DNA from 2 places in the Pseudomonas sp. PHC1 genome. Region 2 is predicted to be linked to the other one. Evidence: predicted binding sites of a transcription regulator. Region 2 holds the regulator's gene; the other holds the start of a gene.
The links. The regulator sigma-54, encoded in region 2, starts transcription at its own class of promoters, with help from an activator protein. The targets are predictions, from matches to a motif close to ANTGGCATNNANNTTGCTNT.
Positions count from the first base shown of each region.

Region 1: the regulator sigma-54 is predicted to act here: its motif matches at 6,483-6,502, upstream of flgB (flagellar basal body rod protein FlgB).

Region 1 is NZ_JBJXHJ010000001.1:490,003-499,329, forward strand. It holds gene ACKJSM_RS02215 (glutamine synthetase family protein) at 1-268, shown strand, start outside; gene ACKJSM_RS02220 (MFS transporter) at 337-1,701, shown strand; gene ACKJSM_RS02225 (flagellar brake protein) at 1,762-2,508, opposite strand; gene ACKJSM_RS02230 (flagella synthesis protein FlgN) at 2,604-3,071, opposite strand; gene flgM (flagellar biosynthesis anti-sigma factor FlgM) at 3,120-3,446, opposite strand; gene flgA (flagellar basal body P-ring formation chaperone FlgA) at 3,653-4,414, opposite strand; gene ACKJSM_RS02245 (chemotaxis protein CheV) at 4,497-5,429, shown strand; gene cheR (protein-glutamate O-methyltransferase CheR) at 5,477-6,304, shown strand; gene flgB (flagellar basal body rod protein FlgB) at 6,544-6,951, shown strand; gene flgC (flagellar basal body rod protein FlgC) at 6,955-7,398, shown strand; gene flgD (flagellar hook assembly protein FlgD) at 7,414-8,142, shown strand; gene flgE (flagellar hook protein FlgE) at 8,173-9,327, shown strand, end outside.
Region 2 is NZ_JBJXHJ010000016.1:82,891-92,217, reverse strand. It holds gene ACKJSM_RS19570 (ZIP family metal transporter) at 1-140, shown strand, start outside; gene ACKJSM_RS19565 (HPr family phosphocarrier protein) at 179-454, opposite strand; gene rapZ (RNase adapter RapZ) at 470-1,327, opposite strand; gene ptsN (PTS IIA-like nitrogen regulatory protein PtsN) at 1,330-1,794, opposite strand; gene hpf (ribosome hibernation-promoting factor, HPF/YfiA family) at 1,806-2,114, opposite strand; gene ACKJSM_RS19545 (RNA polymerase factor sigma-54) at 2,188-3,681, opposite strand; gene lptB (LPS export ABC transporter ATP-binding protein) at 3,868-4,593, opposite strand; gene lptA (lipopolysaccharide transport periplasmic protein LptA) at 4,593-5,138, opposite strand; gene lptC (LPS export ABC transporter periplasmic protein LptC) at 5,125-5,697, opposite strand; gene ACKJSM_RS19525 (KdsC family phosphatase) at 5,706-6,230, opposite strand; gene ACKJSM_RS19520 (KpsF/GutQ family sugar-phosphate isomerase) at 6,231-7,205, opposite strand; gene ACKJSM_RS19515 (ATP-binding cassette domain-containing protein) at 7,481-8,293, shown strand; gene mlaE (lipid asymmetry maintenance ABC transporter permease subunit MlaE) at 8,293-9,090, shown strand; gene mlaD (outer membrane lipid asymmetry maintenance protein MlaD) at 9,090-9,327, shown strand, end outside.

The DNA of each region.
Region 1 (9,327 bases), on a different contig from region 2:
CGCGAGCCTGGCCGCCGGCTTGTACGGCATCGAGCATGAACTCGAACCAAGCGAAGCAATTCAGGGCGAGTTCCAAGTGCCGGACAATCTTTCGCTGCCGTGTACCTTGCACGCGGCGCTCGAACGTCTGAAACGCAGCCAGCTTGCAAAGGAACTGTTCGGCACGGAGTTCATCGAAGGTTACATCGCTTCGAAGACCATGGAGTTGACCAGTTTCTTTGATGAAATCACTCCCTGGGAACGCCGTGTTCTAGCAGCCCAGGCCTGACGAAATGTCGCCGTCGGGCTATCGTTTGATAGCCCGATACTTACTGCAAGGAGCCGCTCGGAACGCCGATGCGCCAAATCTGGAAATCCTTTCGAGCGCTGTATTTCGCCTCGCTGATGATGTTGATCGGCTCGGGCCTTCTTTCTACTTATCTGGCTTTGCGTCTGGCTGCCGACGATGTCGACGGGTTGTGGGTCGGTGCGTTGATGGCGGCCAACTACTTCGGTCTGGTGCTGGGCGGCAAGATCGGTCACCGCCTGATTGCCCGGGTCGGGCATATCCGGGCCTACTCGGCGTGTGCCGGGATCGTCGGCGCGGCGGTGCTCGGTCATGGCTTGGTGGACTGGCTGCCGGCCTGGCTGGTGCTGCGGACCATCGTCGGCCTCGGCATGATGTGCCAGTACATGGTCATCGAGAGCTGGCTGAACGAGCAGGCCGACGCCAATCAGCGGGGACTGGTGTTCAGCGGCTACATGATCGCGTCGTATCTGGGGCTGGTGCTCGGTCAGCTGATTCTGGTCATGCACCCGGGTCTTGGTCTGGAACTGCTGATGCTGGTCGCGCTGTGCTTCGCTCTGTGTCTGGTGCCGGTGGCGCTGACCCGACGGATTCACCCGGCGCCGCTGCATCCGGCGCCGATGGAGCCGCGCTTCTTTATCAAGCGCGTGCCACAGTCGCTGAGCACGGTGCTCGGGGCAGGGCTGATCATCGGTTCGTTCTACGGCCTGGCGCCGCTGTATGCCTCGCAGCAGGGGCTGTCCACCGAACAGGTCGGTCTGTTCATGGGGAGCTGCATTTTTGCCGGGCTCGTGGTGCAGTGGCCGCTGGGGTGGTTGTCCGACCGCTATGACCGGGCGCTGCTGATCCGTTGCTTTGCGCTGTTCCTGGCGGTCGCTGCATTACCGCTGGCGATCCTGCCGCAAGTGCCGCTGGAGGTGCTGTTCGTGGTCGGCTTCCTCTGCTCGCTGGTGCAGTTTTGCCTGTACCCGCTGGCGGTAGCGTTCTCCAATGACCACGTCGAAGGCGAGCGTCGGGTGTCGCTGACGGCGATGTTGCTGGTGACTTACGGCGTGGGCGCCAGTGTCGGGCCGCTGGCGGCCGGCGTGCTGATGAAACTGTTCGGGCCGCAGAGCCTGTACGCGTTCTTCACCTTTTTCGCGTTGGTGCTGGTGTGGCGGATCCGGCCGAAAGCCGTGACCAATCTGCACCAGGTCGACGATGCGCCGCTGCATCACGTGGCGATGCCGGACAGCATGTCCAGTTCACCGCTGGTGGCGGCGCTTGACCCGCGGGTTGATGAGCAGGTGGTGCAGGAGCAGATGCAGAATACGGTCGCTCCGGAGCCTGAACCTGAACCCGAGCCAGAACCTGTCGCACCAACCGATTCGACAATCGAAGGTGAGGGGCCGGACATCAGCCCCGCCAGACCTTGATTCAGGCATAAAAAAACGGGCAGTCACCGCAGTGACTGCCCGTTTTTTCATGCCTGCCGATCAGAGGTCGTCTTTATCGAACCGACGCGCTTCGCGTTGCAGTTGATAAACGAAACGCTCGACGTTGCGCGCCGCCGGGCCGCTGATGTTGTGAAAGCGCAGGCCGGCGAAGGTGATGTTGAGTTTTTCTTCGAAGTGCAGGTAGCGCAATTCGACGGAGGCTGGTTGGTTGCCGAACAGCGGCGCGGCGATCAGCCGATCGTAGACCTGACCCAGTTGCAGACGGTCGGTGATGTCGCCTTCGAAGCGCAGTTTGCAGCCGGTGGCCGAGATATCCAGCAGTTTGCCGCCGATAGGCGACTTGAGTTTTTCGCCACCCAGTTCGACGCTGACCAGGTCGGTCAGCTTCAGGGCGGCGCGGAAAGCATTGCGGCGCTGGTGATAAACCACTTCGGCGGGCAGGTCGCCGGTGTAGAAGCGATCGCCACTGGATTCTTCGATTTTAAGCGTGCCGTTACATTCCCAGGCAATGCGCACACCGTCATGAAAACCTTCGACCTTGAATGGCTCGCCGGCGAGCAGAAAACGTTCGCCATCGCGCGGGATCATTTCATCCAGGGCAATCGTGGCGGTTTCCCGGTCAACCTTGATCAAGTAGCTCTGGAAGCGCTGGCTGCGCTCGTGGAAGGTGATGATCAGTGGATCATGGCTTTCTTGCAGCTGGCGCAGGTTGCTGGAGATTTCCAGAGGTGTAGTGAGCACCTTTGGGGGCTGCGGAGCATCATCCGCGCTGAGGACGTTGGACACGTTAAATCAATCTCCAGACAAAATTTGACTACGGCTGGCCAGTATTTTGCCAGCATGTTTCGCACGTTGATAGGGCGCAAGCATGGAAGAAAGCATCACGCCTGGCTGAGCGCCCGTGGTTTCTGCAGTTTGGAGAAGGTGCCACTGGCATCGTAGAGCGCGGGTGGCTCGCCGCCGGTGAGGATTTTCAGCTGATTGGCCGTGGCGGCCTGCTGCATGACGATCGACTGGCCATTTCTGGCATTGGCGGCCTGGCACTGGGCGATCAGATCGGTCAGGACATCACTCTGGCTCAGCAACTGGTCGCCGATGCTCGACTGGCTGGCCAGTTGTTCCAGACCGGCGCGATCGATCGACAGATTGAGGCTGGCGAGGATTTCGCTGCGTTTGCGGCCATGCTGTTCGAGCAGAATGATCAATGCCTGCTTGCGCGCCAGAATCTCTTCCAGCAAAGGCATGTCGCGACCGTGCAAGGCGAGGGACTCGGTTTGCAGTAACTCCAGCAATTGTTGAGCTGGAGCAAAGTCGTCGATGATCAGTTGCAATAAATTAGTGTCGTGCATGGCTGGCCTTGGGTTTTAAGCGTCCAAAAGCCTGGCGCTGACCGAGGCCTAGCGCTGGGCTTCGAAGTTGAGCAGTTTGCTGGCTACACGGTTGCTGTCGACCTTGTAGCTGCCATCGGCAATCGCTGCTTTCAACTCGGCCACACGGGCCTTGTCGACGGCAGGCTGATCGCGCAGCTTGTCAGTGATCTTCTGCAACTGTTGAGCCTCATTGCTGAGGTGTACCGATTCCCCGCTTTTTGCGGTACTGGCCTGTTCGGCCGGGGTATTCAGCGGCGCGGAGGTGCCGGTTTCGGCGGTTTCCTTGGCGTTGCTGGTACGTGTACTGCCCGTAAGTGACGAGGAGCTGTTCAAACGGCTGAAATCGATGACCATGTTAAAAACCTCTGGGAATTTGGACGCTTGCCATGTTCTCGGCCATCCCCTGGAAAACTTTAGGCTCATTTAGCAATGAGCTTGCATGCGCCGTAGCAGATCCTGCTGCGGCACAGTTTAGGGAACAGCTCTGGTCAGCGCCAGTTTTCTGCTTGAGTACTCAGGGGCTTTTCAAATATCCGTTCATCCTGCCGCTCACATTACCGCTACATGGCCACTTCCACCTGGCCGGGCGCGATCACCTGCGCCTTGATAACCCGTTGGGAATTGAGGTTTTTCACCCGAATCTGTTCTTTCAGGCCACCGTTGGACAGGGCTTCGCCCGGCATCCGGACGGCGAGGGTGCCGCTGCGGGCGATGATCACCACTTGATCGCCCTTGCGAACCACTTCCGCCTGTTCCAGATGCACCAGGGTAATGACTTGATCGGCGACCGTTGGTCGGGTCAATTTCTGCCCGATGGCTTCATCCACCGACGTCAGGAAACCCTGGTTGATCGTGCTGACGTCGCGCTCGCGCAAGGTCACGTCCTGGGGCTCGATAATGCCGGCGCGCTTGAGTGGCCGCGTGGTGGTGACAATCTCGCGAAACAGGCGGACTTGAGCGGGCACGAACACCGTCCAGGGGGAGGCGCCTTCGCAGCGGACCTTGACCGTGACACGGCCCAGAGGACGTGCCGGACTCTCCAGTGTCGCTGTCAATTCCTTGTCGCACATAGGCATGCGCATGCGTGGATCGAGCTGGTTGACCTCGATTTCATATCGGCCTTCCGTTTGACTGGTGGCCAGATAGTCTTCTACGGTGAATTCAAGAAAGCCCTGAGTGACGCCGATAAGCATGTCAGGCAAGGTAACCGCATCAGCAATGGCAGGGCTGCCAGCGAAAAACAGGCAAACGGCGGACATCGCGCAAAGCCCTCTGCGGAGGGGAGATGTCAGGCGTCGGAAAAATGTCGTTTGAGCGTTCATACGAGTTAAAAAGCAAGCGCCGTGCCGTTTAGCAATGAATGTGCGTCGCAACAACACTTGGCGTTGGTGTAGGAGTCTGGGCATGGCTGGTGTAATGGATTCGGTGAACCAGCGCACGCAACTGGTGGGGCAGAATCGCCTGGAGCTGTTGTTGTTCCGTCTCGACGGTCAGCAGCTCTACGGGATCAACGTGTTCAAGGTTCGGGAAGTGCTGCAGTGCCCGCAACTGACGCTGATGCCCAAGTCCAGTCCTGTCGTGTGCGGGGTGGCGAATATCCGGGGGGCGACCATTCCGATCCTTGATCTGGCGATGGCGACCGGCTCCGGTGCTTTGAAAGACAAGAACAGTCCGTTTGTGATCATCACGGAATACAACACCAAGACTCAGGGTTTCCTGGTGCGCTCGGTGGAACGTATCGTGAACATGAACTGGGAAGAGATTCATCCGCCGCCCAAGGGCACCGGACGCGATCATTACCTGACCGCTGTGACTCGGGTCGACAATCAGTTAGTCGAAATCATCGACGTCGAGAAGGTGCTGGCGGAAGTCGCGCCGACCCCGGAAGCGATTTCGGTCGGCGTGGTGGATGTCGAGACCCAGAGCAAGGCGTTGTCGTTGCGGGTGCTGACGGTCGATGACTCGTCGGTGGCGCGCAAGCAGGTGACGCGTTGCCTGCAGACGGTCGGTGTCGAAGTGGTGGCGTTGAACGACGGCAAGCAGGCGCTGGATTACCTGCGCAAGCTGGTCGACGAGGGCAAGAAGCCGGAAGAAGAGTTCCTGATGATGATCTCCGACATCGAAATGCCGGAGATGGACGGGTACACCCTGACGGCCGAGATCCGCAGCGACCCTCGCATGCAAAAGCTTCATATCATCCTGCATACTTCGTTGTCGGGTGTGTTCAATCAGGCGATGGTCAAGAAAGTCGGTGCCGATGACTTCCTGGCCAAGTTCCGTCCTGATGACCTGGCATCCCGGGTAGTCGACCGGATCAAAGCAGCAGACATCAGCTAAGGGCCTTCTGCCCCTGGCGTTCAACACGATTTAAGAGGCGGCATCATTTGTCTACGGGTAATTTGGATTTCGAACAGTTCCGGGTCTTCCTGGAAAAAGCCTGTGGCATTTTGCTCGGTGAAAACAAGCAGTATCTGGTGTCGAGCCGTCTCAACAAACTGATGGAGCAGCAAGGCATCAAGTCCCTGGGTGAGCTGGTTCAGCGCATCCAGACCCAGCCGCGCAGCGGTTTGCGCGAGCAGGTGGTCGATGCCATGACGACCAACGAAACCCTGTGGTTTCGCGACACCTATCCGTTTGAAGTCTTGAAGAACAAGGTGCTGCCCGAAGCGATCAAGGCTGCTCCCAACCAGCGTCTGCGGATCTGGTCGGCAGCCTGCTCGTCGGGTCAGGAACCCTATTCGCTGTCGATGTCGATCGACGAGTTCGAGCGGACCAACATCGGTCAGTTGAAGATGGGCGTGCAGATCGTCGCCACCGATCTGTCCGGCAGCATGCTGACCAACTGCAAGACCGGCGAGTACGACAGCCTGGCGATTGGTCGCGGTCTGTCCGCCGATCGTCTGCAGCGCTACTTTGACCCGAAAGGGCCGGGGCGCTGGGTGATCAAGGCGCCGATCAAGAACCGGGTGGAGTTCCGCTCGTTCAACCTGCTCGACAGTTATGCAAGCCTGGGCAAGTTCGACATCGTGTTCTGCCGCAACGTGCTGATCTACTTCTCCGCCGAGGTGAAGAAGGACATCCTGTTGCGCATTCACAGCACGCTGAAGCCCGGCGGTTATCTGTTCCTTGGCGCTTCCGAAGCGCTGAATGGTTTGCCGGATCATTACCAGATGGTGCAGTGCAGCCCGGGGATCATCTACCAGGCGAAGTGAAACACCGGCGACACAAGAAACGGGAGTCCTCAGGGGCTCCCGTTTTTTTATGCCTGAAGGTTTTGCCGGTGGCAGGTGGCGGCAGAAAAGCGGCATCCGGCGGAAACCGGTTGCCGCTTTTCTGGCATTGCCGCGTTGCCGGTTCCGCGCAAAGCCCCGTAATCCGGGGCTTTCTCAAACTGGCACGACGCTTGCTATAACCCAGTTACGAAAAATCCGGTCACCTGAAGGTTCCCGACATGAGCATCAGCTTCGATAAAGCGCTCGGCATTCACGAAAAGGCTCTGGGCTTCCGCGCCCAGCGTGCCGAAGTGCTGGCCAACAACATCGCCAACGCCGACACCCCGAACTACAAGGCGCGGGATCTGGAGTTCTCCAAAGTGCTTGAAGCACAGAGCCAGAAGAACGCTAACGGCACCATCGCCCTGAACATGACCAACAGCCGTCACATCGAAGCTGAAGGCCTGGGCAATGGCGACGAGTCGCTGATGTATCGCACGCCGATGCAGCCGTCGATCGACCAGAACACCGTGGACGCCCAGCTGGAACAGTCGAACTACGCGGAAAACGCCGTCGGCTTCCAGGCCAGCTTCACCCTGCTCAACAGCAAATTCAAAGGGCTGGTGTCAGCCCTGCGCGGAGAGTAATCCATGTCCCTGTCCAGCGTTTTCAACATTGCCGGCAGCGGCATGAGCGCCCAGACCACCCGTCTCAACACCGTGGCCTCGAACATCGCCAACGCCGAGACCGTCTCGTCGAGCATCGACCAGACCTATCGTGCCCGTCATCCGGTGTTTGCCACCATGTTTCAGGGCGGCCAGAGCGGCGGCAGCAATTCGCTGTTCCAGAACCAGGACGCGGCCGGTCAGGGCGTGCAGGTGCTCGGTGTGGTCGAAGACCAGAGCAACCTCGAAGCGCGCTACGAGCCGAACCATCCGGCGGCCGACGCCAAGGGCTACGTCTACTACCCGAACGTCAACGTGGTGGAAGAAATGGCTGACATGATTTCCGCGAGCCGTTCGTTCCAGACCAACGCTGAAATGATGAACACCGCCAAGACCATGATGCAGAAGGTACTGACCCTCGGTCAGTGATAAGGGGCGACTGCCATGAGTGTTACCGATACCACCAGCAGCCTGACGATGAACGACATACTGGCCAACTCTTCGAAGAAGACCAGTAGCACCACCACCGGCGGCATCGCTTCGGCCACCAACAGCTCGACCGGCGGCCAGGCCCTGGGCAAGGACGCGTTCCTGCAACTGCTGGTGACCCAGCTGAAAAACCAGAACCCGCTCGACCCGCAGGACAACAGCGCATTCGTTGCCCAGCTGGCGCAGTTCAGCAGCCTCGAGGGGATCACCACCCTCAACAGCACCGTCAGTTCGCTGGCCGGCAACTACAACTCGTCGCAAGCGTTGCAGGCGTCGTCGCTGGTGGGTCGCAATGTGATTGTGCAGACCAACACGGTTCAGCTGGACGATCCGAGCAAAGGCATGACCGGTTCGGTCACCGTCCCGTCGTCGATTGCCGGCGGTACCGTCACCATCACCGACAGCAGTGGTGCCACCGTTCGTACCATCGATCTGGGCAGTCGCGCCGCCGGCAATGCGAGCTTCACCTGGGACGGCAAGGACAAGGACGGCAATCTGGTGAAAACCGGTACCTACACCTTCAAGGCCAACGCCTCGATCAACGGCACCGCGACCGACCTGGCGACCTACCTGCCCGCCACGGTCACCAGCGTGACGATCAGCCAGACCGGTGGCGAGTTGATGCTCAACCTGTCCGGCAAGGGCACCGTCGCCCTGTCCAAAGTACAAACCATTGGTATATAGAGCCGACCAACCGGCACAAAGGAGTGGAATATGTCTTTCAATATCGGCCTTAGCGGTCTCTATGCAGCCAACAAGCAACTGGATGTGACCGGCAACAACATCGCCAACGTCGCGACCGCCGGTTTCAAATCCTCCCGTGCAGAATTCGAAGACGTCTACTCGGCGACTCGCCTGGGCAGCGGCAGCAAGGTCATCGGTAACGGTGTGCGCCTGGCCAACGTTTCCCAGCAGTTCACCCAGGGCGACATCAACAACACCGGCAACGTGCTGGACATGGGGATCAACGGTTCGGGCTTCTTCACCCTGAGCAACAACGGTTCGATCTCCTACACCCGTGCCGGTACGTTCAAGGTCGACAAGGACGGCTTCATTACCAACACCGACTACACCTCGCGTCTGCAAGGCTACGGTGTGGATTCAAACGGCAAGATCATCAACGGTGTGTTGACCGATCTGAAGATCGACACCTCGAACCTGGCGCCGAAGTCCACCTCGCTGGTGACCTCGACCATCAACCTGAACTCGACCGCTCCGGTGATCGACGACACAGTAGCGGCCGGCAAGTTCGACCCGACCAACCTTGCGACCTACACCAAGTCGTTCAGCACGCCGATCTATGACAGCCAGGGCAACTCCCATGTCATGGATCAGTACATGGTGAAGACCGGCGCCAACACCTGGAAGGTCTACACCCTGGTGGACGGTCGCAACCCGGATGCTACCGGCAGCGATCCGAAAGTCACTGCGCCTGTCGCATCGACCATGACCTTTGACTCCACTGGCAAGCTGACTCAGGTCAGCACTCCGCCTGCCGTGATCAGCAGCGACCTGAAGCTCACTGGCTGGGTACCGGGCACTGTCACCAACGGTGTGTGGACGGCCAACGGTGCTTCGGCTAACCCGGCCGGCATTACCATTTCGATGGCCAAGACCACTCAATACAACGCCGACACCGCGCGTTCGATCCCGACGCAGGATGGTTATGCCACTGGCCAGATCACCAACCTGACCATCGACGGTACCGGTACGCTGTTCGCCAACTTCAGCAACAACCAGAGCAAGGCTATCGGCCAGGTTGCGCTGGCCAGCTTCACCAACGAGCAGGGCTTGCAGCCGATCGGTGGCACCAGCTGGAAAGAAACCTTCGCTTCGGGTATCCCGGGCTACGATGCACCGGAAACCGGT
Region 2 (9,327 bases):
TGGCGGCGGGCGCCATGCTGCTGGTGGTGACTCACGAGGTCATTCCGGAGTCGCGACGCAATGGTCACGAGAAGCTGGCAAGCTTGGGATTGTTGATTGGCTTCTGCCTGATGATGGTGATGGATACGGCATTGGGCTGAAACGCAGGAGGGAGCTTGCTCCCTCGCTTCAAGCGTTTTCAACCACCTTCATCGAAGTAGTTATTGATCAACGCAACCAGCGCATCCATGGCTTCCTGTTCCTGGTGGCCTTCGGTGCTCAGGTGGATTTTGGTGCCCTTACCCGCAGCAAGCATCATCATCGCCATGATGCTTTTACCGTCAACCGTGGTGTCCGGGGTGCGGCCGACTCTGATCGCGCAATCGGGAAACTGGCCCGCCACGCCGACGAATTTTGCCGATGCGCGGGCATGCAGGCCCAGCTTGTTGATGATTTCTATTTCCCGAGCAGGCATCGCGGTGTGAATCCTTTAGCTGAGGTCGCGGTGGCGAACCTGGACGTTCTTCAGGGTCTTCTGCAGCGCCTGGCCAAGACGTTCGGTCAGGTAAACGGAACGGTGATGCCCGCCGGTGCAGCCGATGGCAATGGTGACGTAAGCGCGGTTGCTCGCGGCAAAGCGCGGCAACCATTTGTGCAGGTACGTGTAAATATCCTGATACATCTCCTCGACCTCAGGCTGCGCCGCCAGATACTCGGCGACCGGCTGATCGAGACCGGATTGCGCGCGCAGTTCCGGTTTCCAGTATGGGTTCGGCAGGCAGCGTACATCGAACACCAGATCCGCATCCACCGGCATGCCGCGTTTGAAACCGAACGACTCGACCAGAAACGCGGTGCCAGGTTCCGGCTGATTCAGCAGGCGCAACTTGATCGTGTCGCGTAGCTGGTACAGGTTGAGATGGGTGGTATTGATCTTCAGGTCGGCGAGATCGGCAATGGGGCCGAGCAGCGTGCTTTCATCCTGAATGGCCTCTGCCAGCGAACGATTGGCGTTGCTCAGTGGGTGGCGGCGGCGAGTTTCAGAGAAACGCTTGAGCAGGGTTTCTTCGTCGGCATCCAGGTACAGGACATCGCATTGAATATGCTTGGCGCGTGCGTCTTCAAGTAATTCCGGAAAACGGGTCAGATGGCTCGGCAGATTGCGTGCATCGATCGATACTGCCACCAGTGGCTGCGCCAGCTCGGTATGAATCAGGGCCCGTTCGGCCAGTTCCGGCAGTAGACCGGCCGGCAGGTTATCGATGCAGTAGTAGCCGTTGTCCTCAAGGACATCCAGGGCGGTACTTTTACCCGAGCCGGAACGGCCACTGACAATGATCAAGCGCATGGTTACGGCCTGTTCTGTTCTTCCAGTACAACCTGGTACAAGGCTTCGTTGCTTGGCGCGCTGCGCAGTCTTTCGCGCACGTCCTTGCGGTCGAGCATGCTGGCGATCTGGCGTAACAGCTCCAGGTGCGCATCGGTGGCGGCTTCCGGCACCAGCAGGACGAACAGCAGGTCCACGGGCGCGCCGTCGATGGCGTCGAAATCGATGGGGGCATCAAGGTGCATCAGCGCACTGATCGGCGCTTCACAGCCCTTGAGGCGGCAGTGGGGGATGGCGATGCCGTTGCCAAAACCGGTAGAACCCAGTTTTTCACGGGCAATCAATGCCTCGAAGACATCTTGCATCTCCAGATCCGGGACTTCCCGGGCGATCAGGTTGGCAATTTGTTCGAGGGCTTTCTTTTTACTGCCGCCCGGCACGTTCACCAGGGAACGGCCGGGGGTCAGGATACTTTCAAGTCGGATCATGGGGGTGGGGGTTATCGACCGGTAGCGCCCTGAAGCAGGCTCTGGGTCTTTTCCTTATGCTTTTTGAGTTGTTTATCGAGCTTGTCGGTCAGCGCGTCGATCGCAGCGTACATATCGGTATGTTCCGCGTTGGCGACGACCTCATTGCCGGGAATATGCAGCGTGGCTTCGATTTTCTGCTTCAGCTTTTCGACACACATCGTGACTTGCACGTTGGTGATCTTGTCGAAATGCCCTTCGAGCTTCTTGAGCTTGAGCTCGATGTACTCGCGCAGAGGCTGGGTCACTTCCAGTTGGTGTCCACTGATGTTGACTTGCATACAGCTTCTCCTTCGTTGCCAGTGCATAAAGCGGCAGGCCGAAGAGCCTGCCACTGGAACGCTGTAACGTGGCTTACATCAACCGCTTGCGTTCGCTCGAAGGCGCGATCCCGAGGGATTCGCGGTACTTGGCGACGGTGCGGCGAGCCACCTGAATGCCTTGTGCCTCCAGTAAACCAGCGATCTTGCTGTCACTCAACGGCTTTTTCTGATTTTCCGCGGCGACCAGTTTCTTGATGATCGCGCGGATCGCCGTGGACGAGCATTCGCCGCCTTCGGAGGTGCTCACATGGCTGGAGAAAAAGTATTTCAGTTCATATATGCCCCGAGGGGTATGCATGAATTTTTGCGTAGTCACGCGGGAAATCGTCGACTCGTGCATGCCCACCGCTTCTGCGATGTCATGCAGGACCAGGGGCTTCATCGCTTCGTCGCCGTACTCCAGAAAACCGCGCTGATGCTCGACGATCTGGGTGGCCACTTTCATCAGGGTTTCGTTGCGGCTTTGCAGGCTCTTGATGAACCAGCGGGCTTCCTGCAACTGATTGCGCATGAAGGTGTTATCGGCGCTGGTGTCGGCGCGGCGCACGAAACCGGCGTACTGGGCGTTGACCCGCAGGCGGGGCACCGACTCCTGGTTCAGCTCCACCAGCCAGCGTTCGTTGTCCTTGCGCACGATCACGTCAGGCACCACGTATTCGGCTTCGGTCGACTCGATCTGCGAACCGGGGCGCGGGTTGAGGCTCTGCACCAGTTCGATGACCTGGCGAAGTTCGTCTTCCTTGAGTTTCATGCGACGCATCAGCTGGCTGTAGTCGCGGCTGCCGAGCAGATCGATGTAATCGGTAACCAGGCGCTTGGCTTCGGCCAGCCAAGGGGTCTTGGCCGACAGCTGGCGCAATTGCAGCAGCAGGCATTCGCCCAGGTTGCGTGCGCCGATGCCAGCCGGTTCGAACTGCTGGATACGGTGCAGGACCGCTTCGATTTCGTCCAGTTCGATATCGAGCTCCGGATCGAAGGCGTCAAGGATCTCTTCGAGGGTCTCGTCGAGGTAGCCTTGATTGTTGATGCAATCGATCAGGGTCACGGCGATCAGGCGATCGGTGTCGGACATCGGTGCCAGGTTCAACTGCCACAGCAGATGGCTTTGCAGACTCTCACCGGCGGAAGTGCGGGTGGTGAAGTCCCACTCGTCATCGTCGCTGCTTGGCAGGCTGCTGGCGCTGGTCTGGTAGACGTCTTCCCAGGCGGTGTCGACTGGCAGTTCGTTGGGGATTCGCTCGTTCCATTCGCCGTCTTCGAGGTTATCGACTGTCGGCGCGGTCTCCTGGTAGGAGGGTTCCTGGATCTCGGTGTTGGGCTTCTGTTCGGCGTTGTCGGCCATGGGATCGGAGTTGTCGAAGTCGTCGCCGTCTTCCTGGCGTTCGAGCATCGGATTGGATTCCAGAGCCTCCTGGATTTCCTGTTGCAGATCCAGGGTCGACAATTGGAGCAGGCGGATGGCCTGTTGCAGCTGCGGTGTCATCGTCAGCTGCTGGCCCATTCTCAAGACTAGCGATGGTTTCATGGCAGGGGCTTAACACCTTATTCGCCGGCGCTATGCGCCATCCACTACAGGGCGCCGAGGCGCCAAACTTAAGCAAATTATATGCCTGAAACTGTCGTGTTTGCCTAGAGCGCTGTAACAATAAAAGCGTATAAAAAGGCGCTTCAACGTTACAGCACCCGGACGGCTGGTCGAATGCCGTCGTGCTTACAGGCGGAACTCGTGACCCAGATACACTTCCTTCACCAGATCGTTGGCGAGGATGGTCGCGGAGTCGCCTTCGGCGATCAACTGACCGTCGTTGACGATGTAGGCGGTTTCGCAGATATCCAGCGTCTCGCGGACGTTGTGGTCGGTGATCAGTACACCAATACCCTTGGCCTTGAGGTGGTGGATGATCTGCTTGATGTCGCCGACCGAGATCGGGTCGACACCGGCGAACGGTTCGTCGAGCAGGATGAATTTCGGTGCCGTGGCCAGTGCGCGGGCGATTTCCACTCGGCGGCGCTCACCACCGGAAAGGCTCATGCCGAGGTTGTCGCGGATGTGGCTGATGTGGAATTCCTGCAGCAGGCTTTCCAGCTCCTTGCGACGACCGGCCTTGTCGAGCTCCTGACGAGTCTCGAGAATGGCCATGATGTTGTCGGCTACCGACAGTTTGCGGAAGATCGACGCTTCTTGCGGTAGATAGCCGATACCGGCCTTGGCACGACCGTGCATTGGCTGGTGACTGACGTCCAGGTCGTCGATCAGTACGCGACCCTGATCGGCCTGAACCAGGCCGACGATCATGTAGAAACACGTGGTCTTGCCGGCGCCGTTCGGGCCGAGCAGGCCGACGATCTGACCGCTGTCGATCGACAGGCTGACGTCGCGCACGACCTGGCGGCTTTTATAGGCCTTGGCCAGGTGCTGAGCTTTCAGAGTTGCCATTACTGGGTTTTCTCGTCGGTTTTCTTCTTCGGCTGGATCACCATGTCGATGCGCGGACGCGCCTCGGTGACCTTGCTGCCGGTAGCGCGACCGGCGCTGGCCAGTTTTTTCACCGTGTCATAGACGATCTTCTCGCCCTGAGTGGTGTTGTTGTCCTTGTCGACGACTTTTGCCTTGTCGATCAGCACAACGCGGTTCTGCTGTGCGTGGTACTGAATGGTCACGCCCCAGCCCTGAACAGGCTTGGTGTCGCCGGCAGTCTGCAGCTGTTCGAAGTAGGCGAGGTTGCCCACCGAAGTCACAACGTCGATGTCGCCGTTGGGCGCACGGGTCATGGTCACGGTGTTGCCTTTGACGATCATCGAACCCTGGGTGATGATCACGTCGCCTTTATAGGTGGCAACGCCGTTCTTGTCGTCCAGCTGGGCATCGTCGGCCTGAATGCGGATTGGCTGCTCTTGATCGTTCGGCAGAGCCCAGGCGCTCACGCTTCCCAGTGCTGCGCCCAGACTGAGCAAAATAGGGAGGGTTTTAACGAGCCTCATACTGTCCTCTTACGTTCGATAGCAGGTGTATCCTGCTTTCCTTCAAATACGCTTTCATTCCTACGCCAGTCGATACACCGCCAGCGCCGTCGATTCTAACGGGTTGCTGGGTCTGCGCATATTGCTGCTGTGGGAACACCGTCATGCGAGTGGAGGTGATCAGGGTGTCGCGGTTCTTTTCGTCGGTGCGCTTGACGCGTACCGAGTCGATCAGTTCGACCTCGGTGCCGCCGGAGTTCACTTCGCCGCGTTCACTCGTCACGTGCCATGGGAAGTCGGTGCCACGAAACATGTTCAGGTCGGGTTTGGTGACCAGTGTAATGTCGGTCGCCTTGACGTGCTCAGCCTTGTCGGACGTCATTTCGTACTGCACTTTGCCGTCTTCGAGGTACTGGATCGTGTGGGTATTGGTCGCATACCAGTCGATCGGGCTTTCCTCTGCCGAAACCGGCGGTTTGTCGAGGAAGCGTTCCGGGCTGATGTTCCAGTAGCCGACCGCACCAAAAATCGCTGCGATGCAACCGAACAGCAGGATGTTGCGAAACTTTTTGCTAAACATGATTGGACTCACAGGTACGCGTTGTTGGCGGCGTCGAGGCTGCCTTGAGCGCGCAGGATCAGTTCGCAGAATTCGCGGGCGGCACCTTCGCCGCCACGGGCGAGGGTGATGCCGTGAGCGTGTTCGCGCACGAAAGCTGCGGCATTGGCCACGGCCATGCCCAGCCCCACGCGACGGATCACGGGCAGGTCGGGCAGGTCGTCACCGAGATATGCCACTTGTTCATAGCTTAGGCCCAGTTGTTCCAGAAGACCGTCGAGAACCACCAGTTTGTCTTCGCGTCCCTGAAACAGATGAGGGATGCCCAGGTTCTTGGCTCGACGCTCGACCACCGGGGTCTTGCGACCGCTGATGATGGCAGTCTGTACGCCCGCGTTCATCAGCATCTTGATGCCCTGGCCATCGAGCGTATTGAAAGTCTTGAACTCGCTGCCGTCTTCAAGGAAGTACAGGCGCCCATCGGTGAGGACGCCATCGACGTCGAAGACCGCCAGTTTGATGGCTTTGCCGCGTTGCAGCAGATCGGTGCTCATTTACATCACTCCTGCGCGCAGCAGGTCGGAGAGGTTGAAGGCGCCGATCGGGCGATCCTCTTCATCCACGACAACCAGCGCGTTGATTCGGTGGTCTTCCATGATTTTCAGGGCTTCGGCGGCAAGCATCTCGGCGCGTGCGGTCTTGCCGTGCACCGTCATCACCTGGTCGATGGTGGCGCTGTGGATATCAATGCTGCGATCCAGGGTGCGACGCAGGTCGCCGTCGGTGAAAATCCCGGCCAGTTTGCCATCGGCTTCCAGAATGACGGTCATGCCCAGGCCTTTGCGGGTCATTTCCATCAGCGCGTCCTTGAGCAGGGTGCCGCGCTTCACCTGCGGCAGTTCCTGTCCGGCGTGCATGACGTTTTCCACTTTCAGCAGCAGGCGTCGGCCCAGTGCGCCACCCGGGTGGGAAAAGGCGAAATCTTCGGCAGTGAAGCCGCGCGCCTCCAGCAGTGCCACGGCCAGGGCGTCGCCCATGACCAGCGCGGCGGTGGTCGAGGAGGTCGGTGCCAGGTTCAGCGGGCAGGCTTCGTGCTCGACGTGAACGTTGAGATTGACCTCGGCGGCCTTGGCCAATGGCGATTGCGGGTTGCCGGTGACGCTGATCAGCTGGATGCCCAGGCGCTTGATCAGTGGCAGCAGGGTGACGATTTCATTGGTGGAGCCGGAGTTCGACAGGGCCAGAATCACGTCGTCACGGGTAATCATGCCCATGTCGCCGTGGCTGGCCTCGGCCGGGTGCACGAAAAACGCCGGGGTGCCGGTGCTGGCCAGGGTCGCGGCAATCTTGTTGCCGATGTGCCCGGACTTGCCCATGCCGACTACTACAACACGGCCCTTGCTGGCCAGAATCATCTCGCAAGCGCGTACGAAATCGGCGTCGATATGGGGCAACAAGCCTTGTACGGCTTCCACTTCGAGGCGGATGGTGCGTTGTGCCGATTGAATCAGGTCGCTGGTTTGGCTCATGTCAGAAATCGTATAGCCCGATGAAAAGGCGGCGATTATAGCGGTTATGTTGAAAAGCCTCACGCAAGTTCGTCGTGCTTTGTCATTCCTCGTTACCAAAACTCTGTAAATAAGGCTTCGGCCCCTTCGGTACGCAGAATCCGGGCCGGCGCAGGCCTTGGGCGCTTGCCCTTTGCAGTGATATAGTTCGCCGCCAGTTCGGCCTGCCCGGGATGTAGGGGTTTTCTCAAGAAAGCCAGGCGTCCGAGTGAGAGGCTGCATCGCAAGGAGTTTAGATGAGTGCCGATAACGCCTACGCGGTCGAGCTGAAGGGAGTCTCCTTCAAGCGCGGTGCGCGGAGCATTTTCAATAACATCGATATCCGCATCCCGCGTGGCAAGGTCACCGGCATCATGGGGCCTTCCGGGTGTGGCAAGACCACACTGTTGCGCCTGATGGGGGCCCAGTTGCGGCCATCCAAAGGCGAAGTCTGGGTCAACGGCCAGAATCTGCCGAAGCTGTCGCGCAGCGATCTGTTCGATGCGCGCAAGCACATGGGCGTGCTGTTTCAGAGCGGTGCACTGTTCACCGATCTCGATGTATTCGAGAACGTCGCCTTCCCGCTGCGCGTTCATACCGACCTGCCGGACGAGATGATCCGCGACATCGTGCTGCTCAAGTTGCAGGCAGTAGGCCTGCGCGGTGCGATCGAGCTGATGCCTGACGAGCTGTCCGGCGGCATGAAACGTCGTGTCGCGCTGGCGCGGGCCGTTGCTCTCGACCCGCAGATCCTTATGTACGACGAACCGTTCGTCGGCCAGGATCCGATCGCCATGGGCGTGCTGGTTCGCCTGATTCGTCTGCTCAACGATGCCCTGGGCATCACCAGCATCGTGGTGTCCCACGACCTCGCCGAAACGGCGAGTATCGCCGACTACATCTATGTAGTCGGTGATGGCCAGGTATTGGGGCAGGGCACGCCGGATGAACTGATGAACTCGGACGATCCGCGAATCCGCCAGTTCATGACCGGTGAACCCGATGGCCCGGTGCCGTATCACTTTCCAGCGCCGGATTTGCGCGCAGATCTTCTGGGGAAGCGCCGCTGATGCGCAGAATTACGTTAATGGAGCGTGTGCGTCGTTTCGGCCTCGCCGGAATCGACAGCGTCGCAGTGTTCGGGCGTTCGACCCTGTTTCTGTTTCATGCCCTGCTCGGGCGTGGCGGCATCGGCGGCGGTTTTGGCCTGCTGGTCAAGCAGCTGCATTCCGTCGGCGTGATGTCGCTGGTGATCATCGTGGTGTCCGGGATTTTCATCGGCATGGTGCTGGCGCTGCAGGGCTTCAACATCCTGTCGAGTTACGGCTCGGAGCAGGCTGTCGGCCAGATGGTCGCGCTGACCCTGCTGCGTGAGCTGGGGCCGGTGGTGACCGCGCTGTTGTTTGCCGGTCGTGCCGGTTCGGCGCTGACGGCGGAAATCGGCAACATGAAATCCACCGAACAGCTGTCCAGCCTGGAGATGATCGGGGTCGACCCGCTCAAGTACATCATCGCACCACGCCTGTGGGCCGGTTTCATTTCCCTGCCGGTGCTGGCGATGATCTTCAGCGTGGTCGGCATCTGGGGCGGTTCGTGGGTCGCCGTCGACTGGCTGGGCGTCTACGAAGGTTCCTACTGGTCGAACATGCAGAACAGCGTGAGCTTCGGTGACGATGTGCTCAACGGCATCATCAAAAGTGCAGTATTCGCTTTTGTCGTCACCTGGATCGCCGTATTTCAAGGCTATGACTGCGAACCCACTTCCGAGGGAATCAGCCGTGCCACCACCAAGACCGTGGTTTACGCCTCGCTGGCAGTCCTCGGCCTGGACTTTATTCTGACCGCTTTGATGTTTGGAGATTTCTGATGCAAAACCGCACCCTGGAAATCGGTGTCGGCCTGTTCCTGCTGGCAGGGATCCTGGCTTTGTTGCTGCTTGCCCTGCGGGTCAGTGGCCTGTCTCCGACTTCGACCACTGATACCTACAAGCTTTATGCCTATTTCGACAATATTGCCGGTTTGACGGTCAGAGCCAAAGTGACGATGGCGGGTGTGACCATCGGTAAGGTCACGGCGATCGATCTGGATCGCGACAGTTTCACCG